Regions from separate parts of the Rhizobium sp. CECT 9324 genome, predicted to be linked through region 1. Evidence: riboswitches for the same ligand, from Rfam matches in the RefSeq annotation. Region 1 holds a riboswitch; each other region holds the start of a gene.

Evidence for each region. Region 1 has a riboswitch for cobalamin ahead of LQ231_RS07070 (aromatic ring-hydroxylating dioxygenase subunit alpha). Riboswitches for the same ligand answer to the same signal wherever they lie in the genome.
Region 2: another riboswitch for cobalamin. It lies ahead of cobU (bifunctional adenosylcobinamide kinase/adenosylcobinamide-phosphate guanylyltransferase); the one in region 1 lies ahead of LQ231_RS07070 (aromatic ring-hydroxylating dioxygenase subunit alpha).
Region 3: another riboswitch for cobalamin. It lies ahead of bluB (5,6-dimethylbenzimidazole synthase); the one in region 1 lies ahead of LQ231_RS07070 (aromatic ring-hydroxylating dioxygenase subunit alpha).
Region 4: another riboswitch for cobalamin. It lies ahead of fdhA (formaldehyde dehydrogenase, glutathione-independent); the one in region 1 lies ahead of LQ231_RS07070 (aromatic ring-hydroxylating dioxygenase subunit alpha).

Annotation. Positions count from the first base shown of each region.
Region 1 is NZ_CAKKMZ010000001.1:1,443,018-1,450,331, forward strand. Features, by position in the region: gene LQ231_RS07050 (FAD-binding oxidoreductase) at 1-441, opposite strand, end outside; gene LQ231_RS07055 (L-threonylcarbamoyladenylate synthase) at 438-1,433, opposite strand; gene LQ231_RS07060 (GGDEF domain-containing protein) at 1,655-2,734, shown strand; gene LQ231_RS07065 (DUF6656 family protein) at 2,768-3,373, opposite strand; cobalamin riboswitch at 3,679-3,882, shown strand; gene LQ231_RS07070 (aromatic ring-hydroxylating dioxygenase subunit alpha) at 3,981-5,225, shown strand; gene LQ231_RS07075 (hybrid-cluster NAD(P)-dependent oxidoreductase) at 5,227-6,312, shown strand; gene LQ231_RS07080 (BA14K family protein) at 6,628-7,068, shown strand; gene LQ231_RS07085 (CorA family divalent cation transporter) at 7,210-7,314, opposite strand, start outside.
Region 2 is NZ_CAKKMZ010000001.1:2,738,426-2,745,739, forward strand. Features, by position in the region: gene cobN (cobaltochelatase subunit CobN) at 1-2,730, opposite strand, end outside; gene cobW (cobalamin biosynthesis protein CobW) at 2,976-4,052, opposite strand; gene cobU (bifunctional adenosylcobinamide kinase/adenosylcobinamide-phosphate guanylyltransferase) at 4,056-4,583, opposite strand; cobalamin riboswitch at 4,779-5,147, opposite strand; gene LQ231_RS13455 (hypothetical protein) at 5,228-6,013, opposite strand; gene LQ231_RS13460 (ATP12 family protein) at 6,079-6,882, opposite strand; gene LQ231_RS13465 (HAD-IA family hydrolase) at 6,894-7,314, opposite strand, start outside.
Region 3 is NZ_CAKKMZ010000001.1:2,863,030-2,870,343, reverse strand. Features, by position in the region: gene LQ231_RS14040 (LTA synthase family protein) at 1-1,831, opposite strand, end outside; gene LQ231_RS14035 (NAD+ synthase) at 2,022-3,701, shown strand; gene LQ231_RS14030 (hypothetical protein) at 3,744-4,577, shown strand; cobalamin riboswitch at 4,619-4,811, shown strand; gene bluB (5,6-dimethylbenzimidazole synthase) at 4,854-5,612, shown strand; gene LQ231_RS14020 (DUF2865 domain-containing protein) at 5,563-6,264, opposite strand; gene LQ231_RS14015 (acyl-homoserine-lactone synthase) at 6,800-7,314, opposite strand, start outside.
Region 4 is NZ_CAKKMZ010000002.1:797,395-804,708, forward strand. Features, by position in the region: gene LQ231_RS23470 (zinc-binding dehydrogenase) at 1-806, shown strand, start outside; gene fdhA (formaldehyde dehydrogenase, glutathione-independent) at 1,046-2,236, opposite strand; cobalamin riboswitch at 2,406-2,608, opposite strand; gene nrdF (class 1b ribonucleoside-diphosphate reductase subunit beta) at 2,678-3,631, opposite strand; gene LQ231_RS23485 (RNA polymerase subunit sigma-70) at 3,861-4,907, shown strand; gene LQ231_RS23490 (dihydrofolate reductase family protein) at 5,018-5,602, shown strand; gene LQ231_RS23495 (helix-turn-helix domain-containing protein) at 5,694-6,437, shown strand; gene LQ231_RS23500 (hypothetical protein) at 6,614-6,991, shown strand; gene LQ231_RS23505 (hypothetical protein) at 6,988-7,314, shown strand, end outside.

The sequences.
Region 1 (7,314 bases):
GCCTTCGGACCCGAGCGACAGCGGAAACAGCCGGTCATGCGCTTCGGCCGCCTTCTGCACCTCGGCCAGGATGCAGCCGCCATCGACGACGATCACGTCGGCGAGCGGATCGATTTCACGGATCTTGTTCATCCGCTCCAGGGACAGCAGAATGTCCTCGCTGCCCTCGCGCGGCACTTGGCCACCGACAAGGCCGGTGCCGCCGCTGACCGGGACGATCGGCATTCCGGTCTCGCTGGCGAGTTTTAGGATGGCAGAAACCTCCGCTGTCGAACCAGGCTTCAGCACCAGTGGCGATGAACCGTGATAGAGCCCGCGGTTCTCGGTGAGGTACGGTTTGATGTCGTCCTGCAGGATCAGCGCATGGGCTTCCCCCACGATGTCGATGAATGCCCGCAGCGTTTCGGCCCGCGTCAATGTCATGGTCAGCGTCATGGTCATTCCACGGGTCCTTCCGCATCACGCGGTGCAGCGGCGCGCACCAGTCTGTCATTGATCGCTTCGCCAAGGCCGGTGTCGGGCACGGGCGCTACGGCAATGGCGACGGCACCGGTCGCATCGGCCTGTTTGAGATAGTCGAACAGATTGGCGGCCGCCTCGGCCAGATCGCCGGCGGGGCTCAGGTTCAACACCATTCTGGAGTCGTCCTGACCGGCGACGGCTGTGTTGCCAAAGTTCAGAAGCGCTTCGAGCCTGCCAACCGAAGTGGCATTCAGGCGGACCCCTGCATTCGGCGCGTAATGCGAGGCCAGCATGCCGGGGGCCTCGATGATCGCCGCGCCGGCAATCTTGGGGCGCTGCACCGGCACACCGGCGAATGCCTCGATATCCTCGACGGACACGCCGCCAGGGCGCAGCAGGTGGATTTCACCGTCCTCAACCTTGAGAATTGTGGATTCGACGCCGACTTCGCAGGCGCCGCCATCGATCACCAGATTGATCCTGTCGCCGAGATCGCCATCGACATGGGCTGCCGACGTCGGGCTGATCTTGCCGGACGAATTGGCGCTCGGTGCCGCAAGCGGCCGGCCGAAATGCCGGATCAGGTCGCCGGTGAAGCCGACAGGAACGCGGATGCCAACACTGTCCAGCCCGGCCGTTGCCAGCGGGTGGATGTCGCTTTCCGGCTTGAGCGCCAGCACCAATGTCAGAGGCCCGGGCCAGAAATGCTCGGCCAGTCTGCGCGAAAGCGGATCGAACTCGGCATGCTGCTCGGCCATGTCCAGGTCGGCCATGTGGCAGATCAGCGGGTTGAACCGCGGTCGGCCCTTCGTCTCGTAGATGCTGGTGATGGCGGCCGGATTGGTGGCGTCGGCAGCAAGGCCGTAAACCGTTTCGGTCGGGATCGCTACCGGACGGCCGAGTGCAAGGATCACCGATGCGGCGTTGATCGCCTCATCCATGCCGTCGCCGATTGCGATGATCCGGGCCATGTGCCTGCCTCGTTAGCTGTGTTCCCGCTGTCCTTAGCGTGTTCCCTTATGCGCGATCAAATGCCTTTTTGCAGAACCACTGCCTACAATGTTCCACAGTGTAATTTGAGGGGATCCAGCAAAGATAAAATTTTATATATCGATGTAACCGAAAGAAAGAATTCTTCTGCCTATAGTCGCCGACAACGAGACAAACGCCGCCTCAAGCCGGGAAGCCACAGATGCAGCAAGTCAAGAATCCCGCCTCCAGCATAGCGCTTCGTGTGGCAACTGCCATGCATCAGATGGGCATTGACGGACTTCCGCGCAACTATGAGCTTGTCTACGAGGCCTACGCCGGCAGCAATCCGGAACTGGTGCGGGAATTCATCGCGCTCGGCAAGGTGAAGAGCCAGGAGGCGCTGGACGAACTGGGCCGCAAATACCTGCCCCATCACCATGAAGATGGCCTGCTCAGCCGCCAGAGCGGCCAGGTCCGCGCGGAGATGAGCAATTTCATCAATCTGCTCAACGAGGAAAAGATTTCCCTCTCCGACTATGGTCGTGCCATCGGCAATGCCTCGAAAACCATCCTGACAGAGGCCGATCTCGAGGGAACGCCGCTTGGTCAGTCGATCAAGGCGCTCAAGGCCGCGACCGAAAAACGCGCCCACCAGAACAGCAATGTCGTGCGCGCCGTGGTCGACAAGACGGCATCGCTGGCCGACATGCAACGCGAGGCCGAGGAAGCCGAACAGGCGAAATTTGTCGATCCGCTCACCCGTCTTGCCAGCCGCCGCGCCTTCAACAAGGCCGTGGCAAAGATCTATGCCAATCCGGAAATGCCGGTTCTTTGCGGCGTTGCCGTCGGGGAAATCGACGATTTCACCCATATCCAGGAACAGATGGGGCCGGCTGTCGCGGAACGTTTCCTGATGCAGGTTGCCAAGGTGCTCGAGGCCGCATCCGGTGGCGGCGACCTTGCCTGCCGCTTCGATGCCGGCCGCTTCGGTCTGTTGCTCTATACGTCCGACGCGGATGAAATCAGCCGTGTCATCGAGCTGGTGCGCGCCAAGCTCAAGGCAACGGCCTTTGTTGGCTCGTCCAGCGGGCGCACTCCGGGTCAGATGGCCATGTCCTTCGGCGTCTGCTTCTCCGAACAGGCTCCGAATGCGTTCGATTTCACCAATTTTGCCGAGAAGGCGCTTGCCACCTCGAAGGCCAATGGCGGCGACACCGTCACGATTTATGGCGCCAACGACTATACGTCCAAGGATTGGCTTATCTACAAGAAGAAGCCGGTGGGTGGCTTCGGCGTCTGAGCCGGTCCTGAGCCCGGCTAAGCAGGCCTGGGGTCAGAGCTTGGCGATGATCTTGCGGATTTCCGTGTCGCGGGCACCCAGCATCAACACATTGCGCAAGGCTTCCCGTGGGTCGTGGGTGCGAAACAGCAGCCCGTTGTCGCGGATCGACCGGTCGACGACCATGGCCTTCTGCTCGGTTTCCGGCTTGATTGCCACGGCAAAATACATCCGGGTATAGCTCTGCCGGATCTGTTCGAAGAATTGCTCGCTGCCGCCGATTTCGGCGAAGAAGTTGGCAATGTAGAAGGCCCATTTCACGTCGGCATATTGGGCGAAATTGGTGCGTGCCGCCGTGACGTGACAGTAGCCGAGATGCGGGCTGTCATCGAGCGTCTTGTGAAAGATAATTTTCGGAAACTGGATCGAGCGATGAAAGCCGTTGATCCGGCTATGGGTGGTCTCCGCCGCCGTTTCCAGACGCCGCCCGGTACGCACGGCCACCTCCGCATAGGTGAGGTAGCGCTTTTCCTCCGAAAGCCAGTCGTCGCGATGGCGCGAGATGCGTCCGGTGCGCAGGAATTCGGTATGCGCGGCCTTCGTCGCAGTCGCGCTTTTGTCCGGGACTTTCGGGGCCGCGTAATATCGAAGTTTTTGCATGTCGAGGCTCTGACGGTTACTGGCTCGGTACGCCGATCTTACAGCGACATGGTTAATCATGATTTGCGTCTACTGTGGCCCCTTGAGGTTTCGCGAGGCTTGCCGCAATGCAGTTCTTGCTGCGACCTGCACAGATTTGTCATTTTGCGCCATCGCAATAGTCACAGACGTCACTGAAACGACCTATCCCCAAGAAAAGACACATCATTTTTGAGGAGCTGCTTTTGGCGCATTTGCATGGGCATGTCGCAAACATTCCCGGACGTGTCGTTTCGCAATGCAGCACCCGACGGCTGGCTGTGTTTAGATATCGGCAAGCTCGAGGTGCTGCCCCGTAGGGAGGGTGGGAAATCGGGAAGCCGGTCAAAATCCGGCGCTGCCCCCGCAACGGTGGTGGAGATTCGCGTGACGGCAAAAGGCCACTGGGAAGATCCTGGGAAGGCGCCGCACGTAGTCTGGCAACAGACGTCTCCAGAGCCCGGAAACCAGCCTTGATGCAAGGATATATGAGGTCGCGGTGGGCGGCCGGAGATAGCCGTGATCGCCCGTTTCGGGTCGATTGGTGCTGCGCTCCTGTTCCATCGCCGGTGAAACGAACGAGGACGACATGGATCTGCACAGCACCGTATTGCGGCAGTTGAAGAACCGCCGGGAAGGCTTCAGCCTGGAGCAGCCTTTCTACATCGATCAGGATTATTTCAAGCTCGACATGGAGCAGATCTGGTACCGCGACTGGCTGTTCATCGGCCATGACTGCGAGATCCCGCGCGCCGGCAACTATTTCACCGCTCAGGTCGGCGACTATCCGATCGTCATGGTCCGCGGCAAGGATCAGGTGATCCGCGCCTTCCACAACACCTGCCGTCACCGCGGCCACCGTGTCTGCACCTCGGATCGTGGCGCGTCCGCCAAGCTGGTCTGTCCCTATCACAACTGGACCTATGATCTCGATGGTTCGCTGGTCTTCGCCCGCCAGATGGGCGAAACCTTCGACAAGAGTGAATTCGGCCTGAAGCCGGTTCATTGCGAAAGCGTCGCCGGCTATATCTTCATCTGCCTGGCCAATGAGCCGGCCGATTTCGCCCCGGTCCGCGCGTCGATCGAACCCTACATGAAGCCGCATCGGCTTGCCGAAGCCAAGGTCGCCCATCGCAGCACCATCATCGAGAAGGGCAACTGGAAACTCGTCTGGGAAAACAACCGCGAGTGCTATCATTGCGCCAGCAACCACCCGGAACTCTGCCGCACCTATCCGGAAGCCCCGACTGCGACTGGCGTGCAGGGCGCCGGCGATGATCCGGTCATCGCTGAACACTGGGCCCGCTGCGAAGCCGCCGGTCTGCCGAGCACCTTCAATATTGACCCGTCCGGCCAGTTCCGCACCGCCCGCATGCCGCTAATCCAGGAGGCCGAAAGCTACACGATGTCCGGCAAGCGCGCCGTCAGGCGCCCATTGTCTGACGATGTCTCGACCTCGCATATCGGCACCATGCTTCTCTTCCACTATCCCTCGACCTGGAACCACATCCTGGTCGATCACGCGATCTCCTTCCGGGTCACGCCGCTGTCGGCCGAGGAAACGGCGGTCACCACCACCTGGCTGGTGCACAAGGATGCGGTCGAAGGTGTGGATTACGATCTCAAGGAACTGACCCATGTCTGGGAAATGACCAATGACCAGGACCGCTCGATCGTCGAGGAAAATGCCTTTGGCATCCGTTCGCCGGCCTATGAGCCGGGGCCCTATTCGGTCGAGCACGAAGGTGGCGTCATGCAGTTCGTCGACTGGTACACGACCTTCATGATCAACAGGCTGCAGGGCGACAAGGCCCGCCTGTCTGCGGTGGCCTGAGATGAATATCGCTGTCACCCAGTATCGCCATGTCGATGAGATGCGTCCCTGGTCGGACCGGGAGCACATGCTCGAATGCGTTGCCGTCACGCCGGAAGCCCCCGACGTGATGACCTTCACCTTCCGGCCGAACAAGCCGGGCCTGTGGTTCCGCTACCAGCCCGGCCAGTTCGTCACGCTGGAGATCCCGGCCTCGCCGGAACCGGTGATGCGCACCTATACGCTGTCGTCCAGCCCGTCGCGGCCCTACACGGTGGCAATCACGGTCAAGGCGCAGAAGGATTCGATCGGCACCCGCTGGATGTTCGACAACCTGAAGCCCGGCATGGCGCTGAAGGCGATCGGCCCGCTCGGCGATTTCTCCTATGCCCGCCATCCGGGCAAGAAATACCTGTTCATCTCGGCCGGCTCCGGCATCACCCCGATGATGTCGATGAGCCGCGACATGGGCGATCGCTCGCCCGACAGCGATATCGCCTTCCTGCATTGTGCGCGTTCGCCCGACGACATCATCTTCCGCTGGGAGCTTGAGGCCAAGGCGCGCGACATGCCGCATTTCACGCTCGGCTTCATCATCGAGCAATTGGGTCGCGGACAGCTCTGGTCGGGATTGAAAGGCCGCATCGACAAGGCGAAGATCGCGCTTCTGGCCTCTGATTTCCTTGAGCGCACTGTCTTCTGTTGTGGACCGGAGCCGTTCATGGCCACGGTTCGCGAGGCTTTGTCCGGCGCCGGCTTCGACATGAGCCAGTATCACGAAGAGACCTTCCAGCCGGCCAAGCCGCAACTGCCGATCGTCGTCGCCGACCATTCTGATGGCGAGCAGCCGACTATGGTGACATTCGCCATGTCCGGCAAGGACGGCCTTTGTGCGCCGGGCCATACCGTTCTGCAGGCGGCCCGTTCTGCCGGCGTGCGCATCGGAGCCGCCTGCGAATCCGGTCTCTGCGGCACCTGCAAGGTGCTCAAGATTTCCGGCGAGGTCGAGATGGAGCACAATGGCGGCATCCTCGATGAGGAAATCGACGAGGGCTACATTCTGGCCTGCTGTTCGCGCCCGAAAGGCGATATCGAAATCGAGGCCTGAAGGTCGCAGGTCTGTTTTCAAGAGGCGTGCCGCATTGCCGGCACGCCTTTTGCGTTTCATCCGGGATTTGCGCCCGGCGCATGGCCTTCGTCATGACTTTGTTTCGATGGAACAATTTCCTCTCAGCCCCGTTAACAGGCAATCGCGGTCGCTTGGTCGCGGCCATCGAAACAGGCGGCGGCATCAGTTTTAGAATAAAACCAATGTTAATGCTGGGTTCAGGATGAAGCCGTTAATTTTCGTTTCAGGATCAGCAGTCTCAAGGCATGGGCCGGGACATAATGCTGGTCGCGGAAAACGCAGGGAGAAAGTCGCATGAAGACTGCATTCAAACGTATGGCCGGTCTCGTACTGGCTGCCGCCGTCGGCTTTACCGGCATCGTGCCGGCACAGGCCATGAGCCTGCCGCGTGCGCCGGTCGAGGCAAGCTCCGACGTCGCCGAGGTTCAGTACCGTCGTCGTGAATATCGCCGTCACTATAACCGCGATCATTATCACAACGGTCACCGTGGTTACTCGCATCGTCGCCCGGGCTATCGCTATCACAATGGCGCCTGGTTCCCGCTTGCGGCGTTTGCAGCCGGCGCGATCATTGGCGGTGCTGTGGCCTCGCAGCCGCCGCGCGCCAGCGCCGGTGGTATCAATCCGAGCCACTACCAGTGGTGCGCCAACCGCTACCGCTCGTATGACAGCCGCAGCAATACGTTCCAGCCCTACAACGGTCCGCGTCAGCGTTGCCTGTCGCCCTACTATTGAGCCAATACCTCTCTGATCGGCGTGCCCGAACAGCTCGCCCCGTCAGCGCTTCAATACCCGGCCTCGTGCCGGGTATTGTCGTTTTGGCCAATGCTGGTCTTGCCACACGCTGGTTTGGGCCAGACGCAGACGCGCATTTACTTAGAGAATGCCCGCCCGCCTGAGCAGATACCAGGCAGCGGCGATTGAGACCGCGATGAAGCCGATGGCAAAGATCGTGCCGTCGGCCTCGGCGGCGAACGGCAG
Region 2 (7,314 bases), 1.3 Mb from region 1:
ACCGGACGGGCCGGGGGCGACAAAACGGCCATCAAGGCCCTTGAGCAGGCCGACGATTTCGGCGGGACCGGACTTGACGATCGAGGGTTTCAGGCGGGCTTCGATTTCCGCGAGGACCGCTCGGGTTCGCGACCAGTCCGGCGGACATCGGAGATCGCCGGAGACGAAGGCCGCAGCCAGCAGTTCGATGCGTTCGACCGTGTCGCCATTGGTGCGCCAAGGTTGGTCAGTGAGCGGGGCGAGGATTTCTGGGCGCGGTCCGGTCCAGGGGTCGGACATGATGCAGTCGAGGGGGTCGAAGTTGGACTTGTGGGTTACAATACCCCCCTCTGTCCTGCCGGACATCTCCCCCACACGGGGGGAGATCGACAGACCCGAAACGCCTCGCTCGCCGCCGAGGTTTACCAAGGGGTGGGCTTCTGCACCCGTAGCATCTGGATCGGGCGGCTGCACCAGATCGATCTCCCCCCGTGTGGGGGAGATGCCCGGCAGCGCAGAGGGGGGTAAACCTGGATGCAGCCCATCCGCCGCGATCGCCCGCTGCAGGCTCTGATCCCCGCCCTCGCCCAATCCGCGCGGAACACGCGCCAGCGCCACCGTCAGGTCGGTCAACAACCGTCCTTCCGGGGCAAGGCCGAAGATATGCAGTCCGTCGCGGATCTGCATTTCCTTGAGGTCGCAGAGATAGGCGTCGAGCTTTTCCAGCGCCGTCTCTTCCTGCTCGCCCTTGCCGATCCCGGCATCCTGGTCGAGGCCTATATCCCTGACCAAGTCGAGGATCTGCGTCTTCAGCAGCTTCAGCCGACGTGGGTCGCCGCCGGATGCCTCGTAATATTCGTCGACCAACGCCTCCAGATCCTTCAGCGGCCCGTAGCTTTCCGCTCGCGTCAAAGGCGGCGTCAGGTGGTCGATGATGACAGCCGATGTCCGACGCTTGGCCTGCGTGCCCTCGCCCGGATCATTGACGATGAACGGATAGAGATGTGGCAGAGGCCCAAAGATGGCTTCCGGATAACAGGTCTCGCTGAGTGCCAGCGCCTTGCCCGGCAGCCATTCGAGATTGCCGTGTTTGCCCATATGGATCAGCGCATGCGCTGCAAACTGTTTGCGCAGGAAAGCGTAGAAGGCGAAATACCCATGCGGCGGCACCAGATCCGGCGAATGATAGCTTTCCTTCGGATCGATATTGTAGCCGCGCGCCGGCTGGATGCCGACCATGACCCGCCCGAAGCGCATCAACGGCAAGGCGAAGCCGCCGTCGAGGAAGAAGGGATCCGTCTGTGAATCGCCCCAGCGAGCACTCACATCGTCTTGAATCTGTTTCGGAAGCGATTCAAAGAAGACCTTGTAATCGCTGAGTGAAATGACTTCGCGAATGACGCGGCCATCATGCGCTGCATTGGTCGGCCCATCCATCAGCGCCGTGATCAGCGCATCGCCATCGGCCGGCAGCTCTTCCACCTTGTATCCTGCCGCAGCCAAAGCCCGCAGCACCTCGATCGTGCCTGCCGGCGTGTCGAGCCCGACGCCATTGCCGAGCCTGCCGTCGCGGTTCGGATAATTCGCCATGATCAGCGCAATGTTGCGCTCGACGGGCGGCGTTGCGCGCAGCCGCGCCCAGTTGGCGGCAAGCTGCGCGACAAATGCCATGCGCCCCGGATCCGGTTCGTGACTGACAAGATTGGTCTCGACCCGGTCATCGAAGCGGGCCGCCGACTTGAACGAGACGGCACGCGTCAGCACCCTTCCATCGACCTCTGGCAGCGACACGCTCATTGCAAGATCGCGCGCCGACAGCCCCTGGCTCGACGCTTCCCATACCGCTTTCGGTGACGAGGAAAAGATCGCCTGCAGCACCACGGCACCCTGTTCGTCGAGAATGGTCGAGGGATTTTCTGATCCCGGCGCCGAGACGGCAAAACCGGTCATGTTGATCACCACCTCCGGCGGCACGTCACCAAAGACAGCCCGCAGTGTCTCGACCGAGACCTGGTCCTTCAGGCTGGAAACGAACACCGGCAGCACGCGCAACCCTTCCGCCTGCAACGCCTCGATCATCGCCTCGACCGGTTTCGTCTCGCCGCTCTGGACAAGCGCGCGGTAGAAGCATATGGCCGCGACGGAGGGTGGTGCAGGGGCGCGCTCTGCCTGCACATCCTGCCACTCCGCAATACCGATCGCGCCCCTGCCTGGCCACCAGATGCCGGCTTTCAGCAAGGGACGTGCCGGCTCCGGCTTGTCGCCATTCGATAGCATCGCTTCCGCATAACCAACGAAATGCGCCGTATTGCGGTCGCCGCCTTCGGTCAGGTAGCGCCACAGTGCCGAACGGTCGCCATCCGTGCACAGACTGAACGGATCAAGCCCAGCATCGGGCTTGTCATCGCCGGGCAGCGTCACGATCAACGCCCCCTTGGCGCGCGCCGCGGCCGTCAGCGCCTCCAGCGCATAGTGGAAATAACTGGCGCCACCGAGCGCCCTGACGATGATCAGTTTCGCGTGGCGTGCCGTGCGTTCGACATAGGTATCGACCGACATCGGATGCTTGAGCGCCATCAAACTGGCAAGGCGCCAGCTCGACCCGGACCCCGCCGCTGCGACGGCCGTAGCCACCGCCGACAGTTCTGTGTCGGCGGCAGACAGAAACAGGATTTCGCCAGGCGACTGCCCAAGATCGATCGCTTCGTCTCCGTCGGCAATCGAGCCTTTCTGGGCGAGAAGAAGATGCATTACAGGGCGCCTTCCGTGATCGATGCGATAGCCGATACCCCCCTCTGGCCTGCCGGCCATCTCCCCCTCAAGGGGGGAGATCGCAAACGGATAGCTCTCGCCTTAAAACGGCACCCCCTCATTTCCACGCCACACCTTACAGGACGCGCAAGGCATGCGATCAGCGGATCTCCCCCCTTGAGGGGGAGATGGCCGGCAGGCCAGAGGGGGGTGCTGTCGCGGGTCATCTGTCTATTCTTCTGATGTCAGGCCGCCGCAGCCTGCACGGCTTCGACAACCGCGCCGAAATCCCATTCATGCAGGCCGATCACGACAAGGCGGGTCTCGCGCTTTTCGCCAGAAGTCCATGGCCGGTCGAAATAGGTTTCGATCCGTGTGCCGACAGCCTGGATGACGAGCCGCATAGGCTTGCCGGGCACGTCGATGAAGCCCTTGAGACGCAGGATATCATGGCTCTCGATCACCGGCTTCAGGCGATCGACGAAGGCCGCCGGATCGGCAATCGAACCGAGCTTCAGGACGAAGCTCTCGAATTCGTCATGGTCATGATGATGGTCATGTGCCGCGCCGCTTTCGTGCAGCGCCTCATGTTCCAGTTCGTGATGCGACTTGCGATTGTCGATATCGTCCTCGGTACCGGCACCGATGCCCAGCAGCACCAGCGAAGAGACCTCGCCATTGCGTGCTTCGACCATCGCCGGCTTGCGCTTCACCCGGCCGGTCACCTCGGCGCGAACGGCGGCGATGGCGGCGGCATCAAGCAGGTCGGTCTTGTTCAAGACGATCAGGTCGGCGCAGGTCAGCTGGTCCTCGAAAAGTTCTTCGATCGGGCTCTCGTGATCGAGGCTTTCATCCTCGGCCCGAGCCGCATCAACCTTGTCGTGATCATCGGCGAACCGGCCGGCGGCAACGGCTGCGCTGTCGACGACGGTGATGACGCCATCGACGGTAACGCGCGTGCGGATATCCGGCCAGTTGAACGCGGCGACCAGCGGCTGCGGCAGCGCAAGTCCAGAGGTCTCGATGACGATGTGGTCCGGCTTCACGTCGCGCTCAAGCAGCCTCTGCATCGTCGGAATGAAATCGTCGGCGACCGTGCAGCAGATGCAGCCATTGGTCAGCTCGATAATGTCGTCTTCGGTGCAATTGTCGGCACCGCAGCCCTTCAGCACGTCGCCATCGACGCCAAGATCGCCGAATTCATTGATGATCAGAGCGATCTTCTTGCCATTGGCATTCATCAGCATGTTGCGGATGATCGTGGTCTTGCCCGCGCCGAGGAAGCCGGTGATCACGGTGGCGGGAATTTTCTGCTGCAACATGGTTCAACCCTTCATTTTCAGCGGCAATCCGGCCGCGACGAAATACACGTCCGCAGCCTGGGCTGCGATCATCTGGTGAAGCCGTCCGACATGGTCGCGAAAATCGCGCGCCATCCGGTTTTCCGGCACGATGCCGAGGCCGACTTCATTGGAAACAAACACGACCCGGGCTTTCAACGACGGCAGCAGGTCCGCGAGTGCGCAGCTCTCTGCAGCAACATCACGTCCCTCCTCCATCATCAGATTGGTGACCCAGAGCGTCAGGCAATCGACCAGCACCACCCGGCCGGGATCGTCGATCCGCGCCAGCATGCCGACAAGGTCGAGCGGCTCTTCATGTGTGGTCCAGCCATGGCTGGCGCGATCGTGCTTATGGGCTTCGATACGCGCGCCCATCTCGTCATCCCAGGCGCGACCGGTGGCGAGGTAGTTGAGCGCAAGGCCGCTGTCGCGGCAGATTTGTTCGGCAAAGCGCGACTTACCGGAACGAGCGCCACCCAGGACAAAAACGGAAGAATCAACGGACTGCATGATTCAGACATGCTCCGCAATACGGGAGCAGGAGAACGGCGTGACCGACAAAATGCCGTCGCCAAGCAGACCAGGCCGGTACGCATCCCGAACCGGATGCACCGTCCCGCGCGACCATGAGGTCCCGCAGAAATCAAACGTCGCCACGACAACCTCCGTGCTGGCGCCGGGGATCTCTCCCCATAAATTGGGCCTTCTCGGCCCGTCACGGACGGCAGGTCTCCTGGCTCGCAGCTGCCGGCGAAAACGCCAACGGATCCTCCTCGCCTTCCCAGGGCTTGAGGCAGTCGCGAAAAGGCGGACGATTCGTAGATAAAGAGGCGTCCAACCCCGGCTGATCGCGCTGCCACCCCAGTGGCTTTTCCGGTTTCCTGCATCCAGCACCGACCGCACCTGCGATCCGTCATGCCTTCGGCACCAAAACCGGATGGAAAACCCTCGCTGCTCTACAGTCGCGGGGTCGGCTGCGTTTGGCAGTCCCGGTCTGGGTCCCTGCCTCCGCATTCCCTTTTGCTTTCCAGGCCACACTTCTGTCGCCCGAAAACCATCCAGGTCAAAGGATTAGGCCGTGACTTGCGGCAAGTCAATCAAGACCGGCCGCGCATCAACGGCTATTGACGAAATTCGGGATTGGCAGGTCAGGACTAGGGCGCCAGGCACTCGGCATCCGTGACCGGATCGCATTGTCCGTCAAGCCGAACAGACCCACGGGCTCCCTGCTCCACCGGGCCACCTTGCGCCGGCGCGTTGCGGGCTTTTGCCTTTGGCGGCTGAACCACGGGAGCCACAATCACCGGAGCAACGATTTCCGCCGGCAAGGGAACCGGAACTGCGTCAACGACGGGCGTAGGCGTAGCCGCCGCAACCGGTGCTGCAGTGCGTAGCGGCGGCGGCGTGACAGCAGCCGCAACGGCAGGAGCGGGATCGCTCGCAAACCGCGTCGACATCGTCTTCGGCGGCCGCACCGTCCTGATCCGTGGCACAGTCAGCGAAAAGGCAAAACGGATTCGGGCGGCGATTTCTTCGGCCAGCGGCTCGCGGCCAAAGCGCGGATCATTGGTCGGGCTATTGACGGTAAAGGTTCCGGCGGCAACCGGCTCGCCGATCTCGATCGACGCAGCCGTGACGGTAAAGCGCACTTGCTCGAAATAGCGCCGGGCATTCAGGCCGGTTCCGAACTTGTCGATCTTGACCAGCAGTACGACGCGCTCGGCGTCAGCCGGCGGCCGGGTCGAGGCAATCGCCGCCGCAACCCGCCGATCGATGCCCTTGATCAGATCGTATGGAACGCTTGCATCGGCCATCACTGTTACGTCGCGCACATAGTAGACGAGCGGTCGACGAATACGGTTTTCCCCGGACAGGGAACAAGCGGACAGGACGAGGAGGAGCCCGAGCGCAAAAGCGATGCGGAAACTGCGAGCAACCATCTGGACAACCCCGACGCGGTGATTCTAACCCGTCCGAGCATTGGTCGATTATGGTTAGCCCTTCGTTAATCCTGACTGTCGAGGGCAGCAAACAGCGATGCTGCGGCGGCTATTTCACTGTAGCGCGCCGCGCGACGGGCGTCAGCCTCCTCGTCGCTGCCCCAGTGCTCGATCGTCCAGTCTTCATCGAGATGGGCAAGGTCCCACACCGTATCAAGATCGAAGGCACCATCGGCAAAAGCCAGCGCCAGGATCGAAGAACCGGCAAGCGTCGTCACGACATGCAGACAGGACAGACGGAAGGCTTCCCGGTAGCGTTCAAGACCGGCCGCATAGGCTTGAAGCGCCTGATCCGGCTGTTCCTGGTGGATCACGCCTTCCGCCAGGATGAAATGGGCCTGATGCGCTTGCGCAACCCAGGCCAGAACGGGATCCCAGCGGTTCGCTTGCCGGTCGACAAGCTCCTGCGGGCTATCGGCGCGGTAGCACAAAAGGTCACTGCCGGCAAAACGCACGATCTCGTCGAACACTTCGGAAAGGTTGAGGCTGACAGCATCGATCGCGGTATTGGCAAGCTTGGTGATCGGCATCGTTGCCGGATTGATCACCTGATCCTGCGCCGCCCATTCGGCAGAAACCAGTTCGGCCGCCTCCTGCGTCGGCAAACGCAGAGTATTCTTGGCGGGCGTCTTCACCGGTTTTCCGTCGAGATGGATCGCAAATCCCTCCCCGTCGGCGGAAATCGACACGGTCGTGTAGAACCGCTTCGGCAACGGCCGTTTCATTTGGATCTGCGCCCGGCGCACCGGATCGGCATCGCTCTGTTCCGGAATGAACGTGCCGGAAATGGCGCTGAGCTCGTCACGCATGATTAGGGTCCTCAGTGGATATAGGCGAGAAGATCAGCCGGGCGGTCGACGACCGCATCGGCACCGGCTTTCCAGAGTTCATCGACCGAGGCATAGCCCCAGGAGACGCCGATGGCGGTCGCGCCTGCAGCCTTGGCCATCTGCATGTCGAACACGGCATCGCCAATGACGATCGTCTCATACGGTGCAATCCCCGATTCGTCACAGCATTCCGTCACCATCGCCGGGTGCGGCTTCGACGGGCAGTCATCGGCCGTGCGGCAGAACTGGAAATGCGGCGCAAAGCCGTGGCCTTCCAGGACCATGGCCAGCCCGCGTCGCGACTTTCCCGTGACCGAACCCAAGACAACATCGTCTCGGGCGGCCAGCGTGTCGATCACGCTGCGGATACCGTCGAACAAAGGCTCTTCAAAACCGCTGTCGCGACGGACG
Region 3 (7,314 bases), 1.4 Mb from region 1:
GATCAATGCGGCCGGAAACGGACCAATCTGGCTGAGCTCGGTTGTTGCGCTCGATCAACTGGTGGCGGTCGATCACAGTATAACGTTCCTGCACACGGCCGAGCATGCCCGTATAGAACGGATGTCGATATCCGCTCATCCGGACGATGAAATGCGGCAGTTGCGAGGGGCTGACCGAGCCGAGGTTCTTCTGCATGCCGCGCTTGGAGGACCACACAACCAGTGGTGTTTCATGCTCGCGTTTCATCGTCGCAACGGAGGCTTTGCGGGTCGCGACCTGATCGGCCATGTAGCCGCTCTCGGTATAGACCGTGCCGAGCGGCGGCAGGTGGTCGCCAAAAAGCACGATGATGGTTTCCCGCCGGCGCTTCTTGGCCCAGTCCATCAGCATCTTAAGGCTCTGGTCTGCTTCCTTGACGCCCTGCGTATAGGTGGCCAATGCACTCGCGCTCCCGTCGGACAAGGTCGGGGCGTCAACCTCGATCGAGTTCTTCTTGTAGCGATTGCTCTCGTAGGGACCATGGCCCTGCAGCGTAACGGCAAAGAAGAAAAACGGCTTTGCGGTATTGTCGGCCTGACTGATGATATGGCGCGTCAGCGCATCGTCGGACGCAAAGATGCCGCGCTTTTCCATCGCAGGCATGTTTTCCTCGGATTGGAAGCTTTGGAAGCCGAGTGCCTGATAGACGTTCTGGCGGTTCCAGAACCAACTCTGGAACGGGTGGAACGCCTTTGTGACGTAACCCTTCGATTCGAAGAATGTGGCAAGCGACGGCAACGGGCGGCGGATATATTGCTGATAGGGAATGCTGCCGTAGGGCAGGAACGCGTTGCTGAACCCTGTCAGGGCCTCGAATTCAACATTGGCGGTCATGCCGCCGAATTCCGGCGAGAATACATTGCCAGACTGGTTGGCACGCATGGTCGGCATCGGATCGCCGGAATAGCGGATGCTGGACATGCGCGTCGGATCCCAGAGCGATTCGCTCATGATCATGATGACATCGGCCTGACGTCCCGAAAAGAACGTCGCGGGCAGGCGGTCGGTCGGAATGTCTGAGACCGCGAGATTGTTGTAGCCGTCCGGCGCACCGACATTGGCCATCGGGACATTAAAAGCGAAGGCAAGCAGGAAGCCATTGTGACGATAGTTTTCCTTCTGGTCCCACATCATCGGCACGATATTCAGCCGATCGCGGACATAGGAAAATGCCATCGGATCCATCAGCGTGACAAAACCGGCGAGGATCGGGGCTGCGACCAACGTGCGACCAATGCGGACCACGGGAAGGATGCGCGGGAAAAGTCGGCGGCTGACGAAGATCAAGTAGCCAAGTGCACCAAGGATAGCCAAAGCCAATAGCGCCATGCCCGCCGCCGCAAGCGGACGGGCAGCAACCATGACAGGCAGAAGTTCCACGATCTGGCGACCGAACAGCAGGTCGCTCGGAAACAGCGGATCTGACAGGAACAGTTGTTTCTGTCCGGACAAGAAGGCGGGCAGGAGCGACAGCGGTACGATCAGCAACGCCGACTGATAGGCACGCCCGACGATGGCATCGCCAAACAGCATCATCAAAAAAAGCATGCCTGCTGCAATCATGCCCGGGCGAGCGGGCGACAGCATGTAGTCGGCGATATCGTTCAGGCTTCCGCGCGCCAGCCATTCGCTGAGAACAATGGTGACGATCGCCAGCAATGCTGTGTTGATCAGCGGGAAAACGATGCGTCCGGCACGCCCGGTGGCACGCGCTTCATCTCGGCGGGGTGTGGTGCCGACAGCTGCTGCCAAAAGGCTGGAATTTACCGATTTCGCACGCGTATCAGCCACAGAGTTCTCCGCGAGAAAAGCCAATTTCATCAAAGGTTCGCATAGCTGTCACATATTCGTCATGAACGCTACATGAACTGTGCCAAAGGCCCGATTGTTCCCCGTTTTTGATCGATGGTTGGGTGGCGACCGCACGCTTGGTTGGCAGACGCCGTTGCGATCCGTCAATCGAGCGGTTAAACCGTTGATCATGAGCGAAACATTGCAAAAAACAGATGTCCTGCGCATTGCCATTGCGCAACTCAATCCAACGGTTGGCGACGTCGTCGGCAATCTGGCGAAGGCGCGCGCTGCGCGGTCGGAAGCTGCAATTCAGGGCGCTGATCTGCTTCTTCTGACGGAGCTGTTCATTTCCGGCTACCCGCCTGAGGATCTCGTGCTGAAGCCAGCGTTTCTCAGCGCGTGCCTGTCTGCCGTCGAGCAACTGGCGGCAGAAACTGCCGACGGCGGCCCTGGTGTGATCATCGGGTTCCCGCGTCAGAGCGAGAAGGGACGGCATAATTCGGTGGCCATTCTTGATGGCGGCAAGATCCTTTCGTTTCGCGACAAGATCGATCTGCCGAACTACGGCGAATTCGACGAGAAGCGCGTCTTTGTCGAAGGCGAGATGCCCGGACCGGTCAACTTTCGCGGCGTGCGCATCGGCGTGCCGATCTGCGAGGAAATCTGGAACGATGCCGGCGTCTGCGAGACGTTGGCCGAAACCGGGGCCGAGATCCTCTTGGTGCCAAACGGTTCTCCTTTTTATCGTGGCAAGGTCGATGTGCGTCATCAGGTGGCCCTGCGCCAGGTGATCGAGACCTGCCTGCCGCTCATCTTTGCCAACCAGTTGGGTGGCCAGGACGAACTTGTGTTCGACGGTGCAAGCTTTGCCTTCAATGGTGACAAATCGCTGGCGTTTCAGATGAGCCAGTTCGAGGAGACATTGTCTGTCACGACCTGGAAGCGGACCGAAAGTGGCTGGCGCTGTGATGAAGGGCCGATGTCCCGCATTCCGGAGAAGGAGGAGGCAGACTACCGCGCCTGCGTTCTCGGTTTCCGCGACTACGTCAACAAGAACGGCTTCAAAAGCGTGGTGCTCGGCCTTTCAGGCGGGATCGATTCGGCCATTTGCGCGGCAATTGCTGTCGATGCTCTGGGGGAGGAGCGGGTGCGCACCGTCATGTTGCCTTATCGCTACACGTCGAAGGACTCCTTTGCTGACGCCGAAGCCTGCGCCAAGGCACTGGGTTGCCATTATGATATCGTGCCGATCGCCGATCCGGTCGAAGGCTTCCTGTCGAGCCTTGCCGAAATGTTCGAAGGCACGGAAAGCGGGATTACCGAAGAGAACCTGCAAAGCCGTGCGCGCGGGACGATCCTGATGGCGATCTCCAACAAATTCGGCTCGATGGTGGTTACCACCGGCAACAAGTCGGAAATGTCGGTCGGCTATGCGACGCTCTACGGCGACATGAATGGCGGCTTCAATCCGATCAAGGACCTGTACAAGATGCAGGTCTACGCGCTTTCCGCCTGGCGCAATGCCCATGTGCCGCCGGGCGCACTCGGTCCATCGGGCGAAGTGATCCCAGCCAATATCCTGTCCAAGGCGCCGTCGGCCGAACTTCGACCGAACCAGACCGACCAGGACTCGTTGCCGCCCTATCCGGTGCTGGACGATATCCTGGAATGCCTGATCGAGAAGGAGATGGCGGTCGAGGACATCGTTGCCCGCGGCCACGACATCGCAATCGTGCACCGGGTCGAGCACCTGCTCTATCTGGCCGAATACAAGCGTCGACAATCGGCGCCGGGGGTCAAGATCACCCAGAAGAATTTCGGCCGCGACCGTCGCTATCCGATCACCAACCGTTTTCGCGATCGCTGAGGGGCTGCGAAACCGATTTCGCGGCTGCATGGAGGAGACGTGATGCGCAGTTCGGTCGAGATCTACAATATCCGCACACGGCTGAGCCGTGTGGTCTGGCAGACCGCCGATCTGGTCGAGGCACCGAACTGGTCGCCGGACGGCTCCTATCTGCTGATCAATGAAAACGGCCTGCTCTACCGGCTTTCGCCGAAGGGTGGACAAGCACCGGTACAACTCGACACCGGTTTTGCGATCGAATGCAACAATGATCACGGAATATCGCCGGACGGATCTCTGGTCGTCATCTCGGACAAGACGGAGCACGGCAAATCCTGCATCTATGTGCTTCCCGCCATAGGCGGGCAGCCGCGCCAGGTGACGGCAAAACTGCCATCCTATTGGCATGGCTGGTCACCTGACGGTCGCAACCTTGCCTATTGCGGCATTCGCGAGGATGTCTTCGACATCTACTCGATTTCCGTGGATGGCGGCGAGGAACGCAGGCTGACCATGGGCGAGGGGCGGAATGACGGGCCGGATTGGTCCGCCGACGGCGAATGGATCTATTTCAACTCCAGCCGCAGTGGCCTGATGCAGATCTGGCGCATGCATCCCGATGGCAGTGATGTCGAACGCATCACCTACAGCGATACCGGTGACTGGTTCCCGCATCCTTCGCCGAAGGGCGACAAGCTTCTGTACCTCTCCTATGCGCCGGACGTGTTCGATCACCCGCGCGACCACGAGGTCAGTCTGCGGCTGATGGATATGGATGGCGGCTCGCCAGAAACCCTGTTCGAACTCTTCGGCGGGCAGGGCACGATCAATGTGCCGAACTGGTCGCCCGATGGCGATGAATTCGCCTTTGTCCGCTATTTCCCCGTCACCGACTGATGCTCGTCGCAGGCTGATGCTTGCGTCCTCCAGCGATCGGTCTACAAGATTGACGATCAGGTGCCCGCAGTCTTGCGGGAGAATCGGGAAGCCGGCGCAAATCCGGCACGTGCCCAACGCTGTAAGGTGGATGCGCGCGCAAGGGGAAACCCGGCCACTGGTGGACAAGACCGGGAAGGCGGCGTGTGCAGCAGATGCCAAGTCAGAAGACCGGCCTGATGAGATAGACTTGCCCGCGCGGACGGCGGGCGGTTGCGCATTGTTGGGGATTTGACGATGCACGACGAACCGAACGAGTTTCTCGTCCGGGCCGGTTGCTTTTCGACGGAGGAAAAGCATGCCGTCTACCGGGCCATCCATACGCGCCGCGATGTGCGTGATCAGTTTCTTTCCGATCCCTTGCCGGACGACCTTGTCCGACGCCTGTTGGGTGCTGCGCATGCCGCGCCCTCCGTCGGCTTCATGCAGCCGTGGAATTTTCTGCTGGTGCGCGATGATGAGCGGAAGCGTGAAATCTGGGACGCTTTCGACCGGGCCAACCGCGAGGCCACTGCGATGTTCGATGCCGATAAACAAGCGGCCTATCGTGCGCTGAAACTCGAGGGGATCCGCAAGGCACCCCTCGGCATTTGTGTGACCTGCGATCGGGATCGCGCCGGTCCCGTTGTGCTGGGGCGCACACACAATGCACGCATGGACAGTTACTCGACTGTCTGCGCCATCCAGAACCTATGGCTCGCGGCGCGCGCCGAGGGTGTCGGACTCGGCTGGGTGAGCATTTTTAACGAGAGCGAGTTGAAGCGGATCCTGGGCATTCCCGACCCTATTGAAGTCGTCGGCTATCTTTGCCTCGGCTATGTCGACACGCTCTACTCGGCACCGGAGCTTGAGGTCAAAGGCTGGCGATCGCGCCTGCCGCTCGACGAATTGGTCTACGAAAACAGCTGGGGAGACCGGCCTTCCGCGTTCAACACTGCGGCCGGTGTCATTCCTGTAGAGGCTGCGGACCAGGTGCCGCCGGCTTCCTCAGATTGATCGCCCCCGTCGCCGGAGGCAGAAACTGTGGGCCGACCTTGCGGATATTCGAGGCGCTGCCATCATAGGCGCGTTCCAGCGGCGGTGCGACGGTTGCAGAAGCCGATTGGCTCTGCGGCTTTGGCGCGATGGTGAGGATGGAAGACTTGTAGTCCGGAGCAGCCTGCCTCGGGCTCAATCGTTGTCTTGCCTGCTCATGATAACGGGCAAGATCGCATCCACATTGCTTGGTTTCCCCGGCCGTGCGGTTGCGATAGGCGAATGCGTTGGGAAGGTCGCGATATGGCCTGCCGGTCACTGCCGAAATCATGTCCGATGTCTCACTGTACTCTGGAGCGTGGAAATACAGTTCGGTTTCGGTATTCGGGCACATCTGCTGGCACTGGCCTGCGTCCCGGGCGAAATTCATCGCCGAAGTGTTGGACGAAATCGGAAAAAAGCCGCCATCGCAGGTACGCACACACAGAGTGCGGATATTGCCGGTGGGCAGCGGGGCTGGCTGGTCGGACAGGACACCCGGGGCGTTGCGGCTGACTTCATACGGTTCGGCCAACGTGTCGAGATAGGGGACGCGCTGAGCTTCCTCTGGCTCGCTCGCAAGCGTCGCGTCGGTGTCGGGGCTGCAACCATTGGCCACCAATGCTTCGCTCAATCTCGTCCGCGAGCCCTGACTTGCAGCGCTGCCTGATCGAATTTCCTGTAGTTTTGCTGTGAGGATGTCCCTGTTTTCTTCCATCCTGTCGATTGCCTTGGAAAGGTCTCCGCAATCGTTTCCTCCGTCCGGGCGCACAATCACGACCGCGGAGGTCAGGCAGCGTAACCTCTTCTGGTCCTGCTTCGCCTTGCGAAGCTCCAGATTTTGTTGGGCAATGGCGCTGGCATAACGATCGATTTCGGGATTGTCACCGATGATTGTTGACGCGTTCGCAAGTCGGTCGCGCAGTCGCTCACAAACGACCGACGCCGAAGCCGAATTGGGCAGGACCCAGGCCAAGCAGAACGCAGCAACTAGAAGTCTTGGTATCCTCGTCGGCAAAATCGATTTCCCGGTGGCGCGTCGCACTCCGTGTGCCCGCGCCTGCTCCTACACCAGCTAGGCGAGAATACGCCAGTTAAAGCTAAAGTAAAATGACGATGCCGACATTGACCGCCATCGCTGCTGCGCCGTTGGCGGTCAATCCTGTTGTTTAAGCCGCGCGTGCCATTTCGAGCGTCATCGGTTGCTCCAGGACGCTGCCACGGATCGATGCGATGCTTTTCATCCGGGTGAGCAGGTCGTCCGTGATCTGCCAGCCAACGGCAACCGCCTGCACGGAACCGATCCTGTGCGGGGCGGCAATACGCGTGCCCGGGCAGCCCATGCGCTTGAACATGCGCTCCAGGAATATGTCGGTGACGGTTACGATGTGGCTCAGTCCTGATGCCAATCCGAGTTCTCCGACGCCGCACATCAATTCGGCTGCGGCAATGGTGACCTGGTTGCTGGCGCGGTCCTGCGAGATTTCCGGATCGATACAGAAACGGCTCGATTCCCAGATTGCTGCGCTGCGAATTTCTTGGCTCCCGCCCAGCAGGATGGGAAACGTATCGTCGAGCATGTTCGGTCCAAGGGTTGGCAGCAGGCGAAGAGCGCCCCGCAGACGCCCGGTGTCCCCGTAGGATAGTACGTAAAGCGGATTGGCCTGGTCGTAGTGATCAATTT
Region 4 (7,314 bases), on a different contig from region 1:
AAGAGGAGCCGATCCCGTTCCCGATGATCCTGGGCAATGACGCGGCAGGATTGCTCGAAGACGGGACGTCCGTCGTGCTCTACCCGGTAATGGGGACAGATAGCTGGAGGGGCGACGAGACGATCGACCCTCACTGGCACGTTCTCAGCGAGCTTGTGCCCGGAACAATGGCTGACTATGTCGCGGTTCCGAAGCGCAACGCGGTGCCTATTCCTGAAGGTCTGTCCCCGCTCAATGCATCACTGCTTGGCACTGCCTGGCTCACGGCTTATCGCTCTCTCTTCACCAAATCACGACTGATCCCCGGCCAGACCCTTCTCGTGCAAGGGGCTTCGGGTGGTATGTCGACGGCGCTCATCCAGATGGGGCGGGCTGCTGGCTTCGAAGTGTGGGTCACGACCCGCAATGATGAAGGCGCAGCGATCGCCGAGCGGCTTGGTGCGAACCGGATATTCCGGCATGGTGACGTGCTTCCGCGCCGCGTTGACGCGGTCGTTGACAATATCGGTGCTGCGACATGGGCAGACAGCCTGAAAACTGTCAAACGGGGTGGCGTTTTGGTGATCAACGGCATCACGACTGGCCACACCGCCGAGACCGATCTGCTGCGCATCTTCGTCGAACAGATCGACATCCGCGGAACCATTATGGGTACACTCGAGGAAATGAAGGCCATGATGCAATTCGTCATCCGCAACAACATAACGCCCGAAGTCGGAGCGGTGGTGCCAATGACCGAAGCCCGCGAGGCTATCCGCGACATGATCGAAGGGCGCACCCGGGGGAAGACCGTGTTCACGCGATAACATGATTGATGAAGCTTACCGCTCTCGCTTGGGGCGCGGCGTTACAGTGAAATTCTGAAGCAAGGTCCGCTCTTTGCTTCGAGGTGCCCAAGCCAGACCACCGTCGTGAAGACTTTCGTACGCCGGCAGGCGCCCGAAACTCTTCACGAAAGCGGTCCTTCATTGGATGGCCAGACACACCCGCCAGAATGACGGGTGTTCAACATTGGCGTCACTACGAAGACATTGCCTTCGATAGACTACGCGACCTTTGCAAGATCACCATGCGGATCGAGGACGTATTTTGTCGCTGCCCCCTGATCGAAGCTCTCGTACCCCTGAACGGCGTCATCAAGCGGTATGATCTTGGCGTTGACGATGTCAGCGATCGGTAGCCGGTCGTGCAGGATCGCCTGCATCAGCTGCCGATTATATTTCAGGACTGGCGTTTGGCCCGTATGGAACGACTGTGCCTTTGCCCAACCAAGTCCGAAGCGAAGAGACAGGCTGCCCTGCTTGGCTGCTTCGTCGACAGCGCCAGGGTCCTCGGTGACGTAAAGACCGGGAATGCCGATCGAGCCAGCGGCGCGGGTGATCTCCATCATCTGGTTGAGGACGATGGCCGGCTGTTCGCCGCCGGCATGGCCGCGTGCTTCGAAGCCGACCGCATCGATCGCGCTGTCGACTTCGTTTGTGCCGACCACCTGCGCAATCATGTCGCCGAGACGATCGCTCATGGAAAGGTCGATGGGCTCGAAACCGACCTTGGCGGCGTGCGCGAGACGATCCTTGTTGAAATCGCCGATCATCACGACTGCCGCACCGAGGATACGTGCTGATGCAGCCGCAGCAAGACCGACCGGGCCGGCACCTGCGACATAAACCGTTGATCCCACGCCAACGCCCGCTTTGACTGCGCCGTGGAATCCGGTCGGCAAGATGTCTGAGAGCATCGTGAGGTCGCGAATTTTGGACATCGCTTTATCGCGATCCGGGAATTTCAGGAGATTGAAGTCGGCGTAGGGAATGGTGACGTAGCGCGCCTGGCCACCGATCCAGCCGCCCATGTCGACATAACCGTAGGCGCCACCAGCGCGTGACGGGTTAACGGTGAGGCAGACGCCGGTGTCCTGCGATTTGCAGCAGCGGCAGCGGCCGCATGCGACGTTGAATGGTACGGAAACGATGTCGCCGACCTCGAGCATCTCGACGTCGATTCCTTTTTCGATGACTTCGCCGGTGATTTCGTGGCCAAGGACGAGACCCGGCATCGCTGACGTTCGACCACGAACCATATGCTGGTCCGATCCGCAGATATTCGTCGAAATGACCTTGAGAATGACGCCATGCTCGATGCGGCGGCCATCGGGGGCCTCAAGCTTCGGATCGTCGATATCCCGGACTTCGACCTTGCCGGGTCGCAGATATACGACGCCTCGGTTCTTGCTCATTTTCATCTCCTCCATCGTTGCAACCAAACAGCGCCGCTCCTCCGCGACACGGTCCAGTCATTGAATTTCCCTGGAAGACACGAAACCCGGCTCCAGGGCATGGCGACCACAACGGAAATGGAGAGGTCAGGCGACACTGCCCATTGCCCCTCGATTGCCCGCCGCAATCGGTCTGCTCAACACTCAGGGCTGGATTCCGGACTTCGGAACTGTCTTTATGGGCTGCCCAACGCCTTCGCGGTGTTATCACCGGTGGCATTCGTCGGGTTTTTGTTCCGTTACCGTTGCGGGGACAGCGCCGGCATCACGCCGGCTTCCCAAATTATCCGCCACGAATTCTGTCGCGGCGGCACCGTGAGCGAGGTCTAAAAGATCACGGCTGTGACTTCGCCGCGCTTGGGAATGCGACATGTCTGGCGTGCGCGACGACATCCTGCCTATTCAGAAATCCCAATCTTCGTCTTCGGTCGCTACCGCTTTGCCAATGACGTAGGAAGACCCCGAGCCGGAGAAGAAATCATGGTTCTCGTCGGCATTCGGCGAGAGGGCAGACAGGATCGCCGGATTGACATTGCAGGCTTCCGGGGGGAACAGCGCCTCGTAGCCAAGGTTCATCAGCGCCTTGTTACCGTTGTAGTGCAGGAACTTCTTGACGTCTTCCGTCAGGCCGACGGCGTCATAAAGCGCCTCCGTGTACTTGGCCTCGTTGTCGTATAGCTCGAGCAGCGGATCGAAAGCGAAGTCTTTAATACTCTGCCGTTTCGCTTCGGGTAGGCGCTCGACGGCGCGCTGGAACTTGTAACCGATATAGTAGCCGTGCACCGCCTCGTCGCGGATGATGAGGCGGATCATGTCGGCGGTGTTGGTGAGCTTGGCGCGGCTCGACCAGTACATTGGCAGGTAGAAGCCGGAATAGAACAGGAAACTTTCGAGAAAGACCGAAGCCACCTTTTTCTTGAGCGGATCACCCGAGGCATATTGCTCCATGATCAGCGCCGATTTTCGCTGCAGGAACTCATTCTCTTCCGACCAGCGATAGGCGTCATCGACGTCGGGTGTCGAGCATAGCGTCGAGAAGATCGATGAATAGGAGCGTGCGTGAACGGCCTCCATGAACGAGATGTTCGACAGAACGGCTTCCTCGTGCTGGGTCGCAGCATCTTCCATCAGCCGCACGGAACCCTGACCATTCTGGATGGTGTCAAGCAGCGTCAGTCCGGTGAACACGCGGATGGTGAGTTTCTGCTCTTCGGGCTTCAACGTTGCCCAGGACGGGATGTCGTTCGACAGCGGCACCTTTTCCGGTAGCCAGAAGTTCCCCGTCAGCCGGTTCCAGACTTCGAGGTCCTTGTCGTCCTCGATGCGGTTCCAGTTAATGGCGCGGATAGGGCCCATGCAACCAGACTGAGTCGCCGTTCAGCCTGCGCTCCTCGAGCCGATCCCCCGCAAGCCGAATGGCCTCGCGCGCAGCGGTCGGGGAGGAACAGCATAGGAATTTGGCGGTGCAGGCAGATTGTACAAAAGCGCAAACCTGATCGGCTCGGTGCGCGGCCGCCCCTATTGAGATAGCTGAACTGTTGCATCGTCCCCCAAGCTCCCATAAGGTTAACCTAGGCGTGAAAGTGTGCCAACGCGCATTCGGTTGAAGATGCATGACTTCCCCCCGGTTCAATGCGAGCAAGACCTTCTCGGCAAAGCCTGTTCGGGCGATGAGCGTGCGTTCGGCTGTCTGATTTACCTGCATCGTCGCCAGATCTTTGGTCACTGCTACCGTATGCTCGGCTCGCCACATGACGCTGACGACGCACTTCAGGAAACCCTTCTCGCAGCTTGGCGCGGGCTTGCGACTTATGATGGGCGCGGCTCTTTCGCGGCGTGGCTCTACCGGATCGGGACCAATGTCTGCCTGCGATTGATTTCGAAACGCCCCAAGCGGCTTTTGTCGTCGGATCATGGGCCGGCAATTCAGTCAACTTCCGATCTTGGCACGCTGGTTCCGGGTCGCGTGTGGGTAGAGCCCTGTCCAGATCAGGACCTTTCCGACGAGGGTGATCCGTTCCACCATCTGGCTCGTCGTGAAACGGTGTCCCTGGCCTTTGTGGCGGCGCTGCAGCATCTTCCCGGGACGCAGCGCGCGGTCCTTCTGCTGCGCGATGTTCTGGAGTTTTCCGCAGCAGAGACTGCCGGGCTACTCGACTTGTCCGTGCCCGCAGTGACGAGCGCCCTGCAACGGGCGCGCGCCACCCTGCGTCAACGACGTCCACCCGACCCGAGCCGGGAGGAGCCTCTGCTTACTTCGGCCGACCGGCAGGGTGAATTGCTGAACGCCTTCGTCTCGGCTTGGGAACGCAGGGATGTCGGCGCGCTTGTCAGTTTGCTTGCCGAGGATGTCCGCTTCACCATGCCCCCGCTTCCGGCCTGGTTCGACGGCCGAGCCCAGGTTGCGCTGTTCTTCCGCGAGCGTGTCTTTGCAACGGATTGGCGGCTTCAACCGTTGCGCGCAAACGGGCAGGCGGGGTTTGCCTGCTACCTCAGGCCCGACGGTGCCCATCGGTACCAGATGGCGGCGATCCTGCTGACAGAGTTTCATGGTGACCGGATTGTGCATCTGCAGAGCTTCCTTGATCCGTCGCTGCATCGTCGCTTTGGGCTTCCGGAAGAAAACCTCTGATAATTTGGCAGGGGTCCGATTAGTTTTCGCGCGCGCCTGTCTCATTCCTGATGACGGGCCTCCAACAAGGGCCGCGTCACGATGCAACTTGGATGGAAAGGCGAAAATTCGTGGCCAAGCTTATATTTAGCAATCTCATGTCGCTTGACGGTTTCTGTGCGGGTCCGGGAGGCGATCTGAACGGACTTCCCATGGGGGCAGAGTTCGACCAGCACAATCGGGACCTGTTGCGCGGAGCGGGGACGCTTCTTTTCGGGCGTGTGACCTTTGACCTCCTGCGGTCCTTCTGGCCGGGCGTGTTAAAGGAAATCGCGCCCGATCCATTGCTGGCGGACATCGCCGGTCGACTTGCCAAGGCGCGCAAGAGCGTGGTCAGCAATCAGTTGACACTTGGCCCGACCGATAACTGGGGCGATGCCCGCATCATTAGCGGCGCCGAGGTCAATGCCCATGTCCGAGAACTGAAAGCTGCAACGGACAGCGATGTGGTGGCTTTCGGAAGCCGTCATCTGATGAACGCGTTGCTCGGGCAGGGTTTGGTCGATGGACTGCACGTTCTTGTTGGTAACACTGTGCTCGGCGAAGGCGAGCGGCTCTTTCTGGCCCCGCCGTGCGGCCGTTTGATCTTAGTTGATCATCGCCAGCTTCCGCAAAGCGAAACGGTACTGCTGCGCTATACCTGCAATCAGGCCTAGCCTTGCGCGCTTGCGCGGAAGATCCGGCAACCCGCACGCCGCTGAGTGGTGTCCGGTTGCCGGATGTCACCGAAAACGCTAACATCCGGGCATGGCCTTTGACTTCTTTAGACGCGTCTCTCCGCATCCATGGATCGACAGCGTCTGGCGGTTTTCCTTTCACGACGACGGCGTCTATCGGGCGACGCCCGACGGGTGCTGGCGGCTGTTCCTCCTACTGACGCCGGGTGCCACGCCAAGGGTCGTCAATGTCGGCCAGAGGGCCAGGCCGGTCGACGTGCCGCATCTTGCCGGTGAACAGGTGGTGGCCATCGCCTTTGCAGGTCATGTCCACTTTGTCGATGATCCCACCCCCCCAACAGGCGCTAGGGTCCGTTTCCTGCCGGTGCATGACGGGGGGTTCGACGCCAAGGGGCTGATGCTTCCGTTGCCGACCTTCGAAAACGCCGAAGCCATTGTCGCGGCGATGCAAAAGAAACGCGTGCTCAGGTCGAACGACCTGGTGGCCCAGGTGCTAAAAGGATCGACTGATCCAGCGCCCGATCGGACAGTGCAGCACAATTTCATGCGCACGACGGGAATCACTCAGACAGATTTCCGGTTGATTCGGCGGGCGCAGGAAGCCGTGCGCCGGCTGAAGGCCGGAGGCGCCGGCGCCGACGTCGCGGCCGAACTTGGCTATGCCGATCAGCCGCATATGATCAAGTCGATCAAGAAGATAATGGGCTGCCTTCCGTCAGACCTCGAAGCGGTCCACCCTCTCCGCCATAAAACTTCACATGTGATTGAAATTGTTGGATTTTCTCTGGGGCCGGTTTGCTGGCCCATCATTTAGCCCATCACGACATTCTCTCAGCATGCGACGATTTTTTCGGTACCTGCATGTTGCTGTTGCTGATTTGTTCGTGCTAGATGCACCCGTTAATTAAACGATAGGGCTCGGCGATAGCCGGGCAATGCGCAAGACGTGCTACCTACTTTGAATCCGCGATGCGGAGAAAGAGTGTAGCTATGGCTCGTGATGAGCAAGTGCGCCGCGCAACAGATCCCAATTCCCTCCGTAGCAACGGTTACGCCCGAGCCAAATCGACGCTGGTCGACATCGAGGGGGATTTTTTTCCTTCAGCAGAGGCGGCTGACCCGGAGCTGGCCGACCAGACGGCCGGCATTCGCCCACCTTCACCTGTGGCCAGCGCCTCGATTTCCTCCGATCAGTTTCTGACGGATCGAGACGTTGCCGAACGTTACAAGGTGAAGAAGCAAACGATTTGGCGGTGGGCTAAATCCTCTCGAACCTTCCCCAAACCCTTTAAGATCGAGGGGACCACTCGTTGGTCAAGCAAAGAGCTTGACGAGCATGACAGCAAAATCAAGGAGGCTCGTCGATGAGCCTCTCCCAGCCGAAGAGACGACGCAATCTGCAGAGTGTCCGGCTTGCCAAAGCCAACTGGCTCTATACGCCTGAAAAAGTCAGAGATCTGTACGGTATCGTGCCGAATACCCTTTCGAGATGGATAAAGGCCGGCCTTCAGCCCATTGAGCATCAGGGTAACAGGCTCTTCAAGGGAGAGGTCCTGAACGCGTTCCACAAGGGGCGGCGCGATGCTGCAAAGCGGCGTCTCGGTGAGTACGAGGCGTATTGTGTCGCATGCAAGTGCAAACATTCACTCCTCGACGATCCAATCTCCCTCGCGCCAATTGGCAAAGCGATG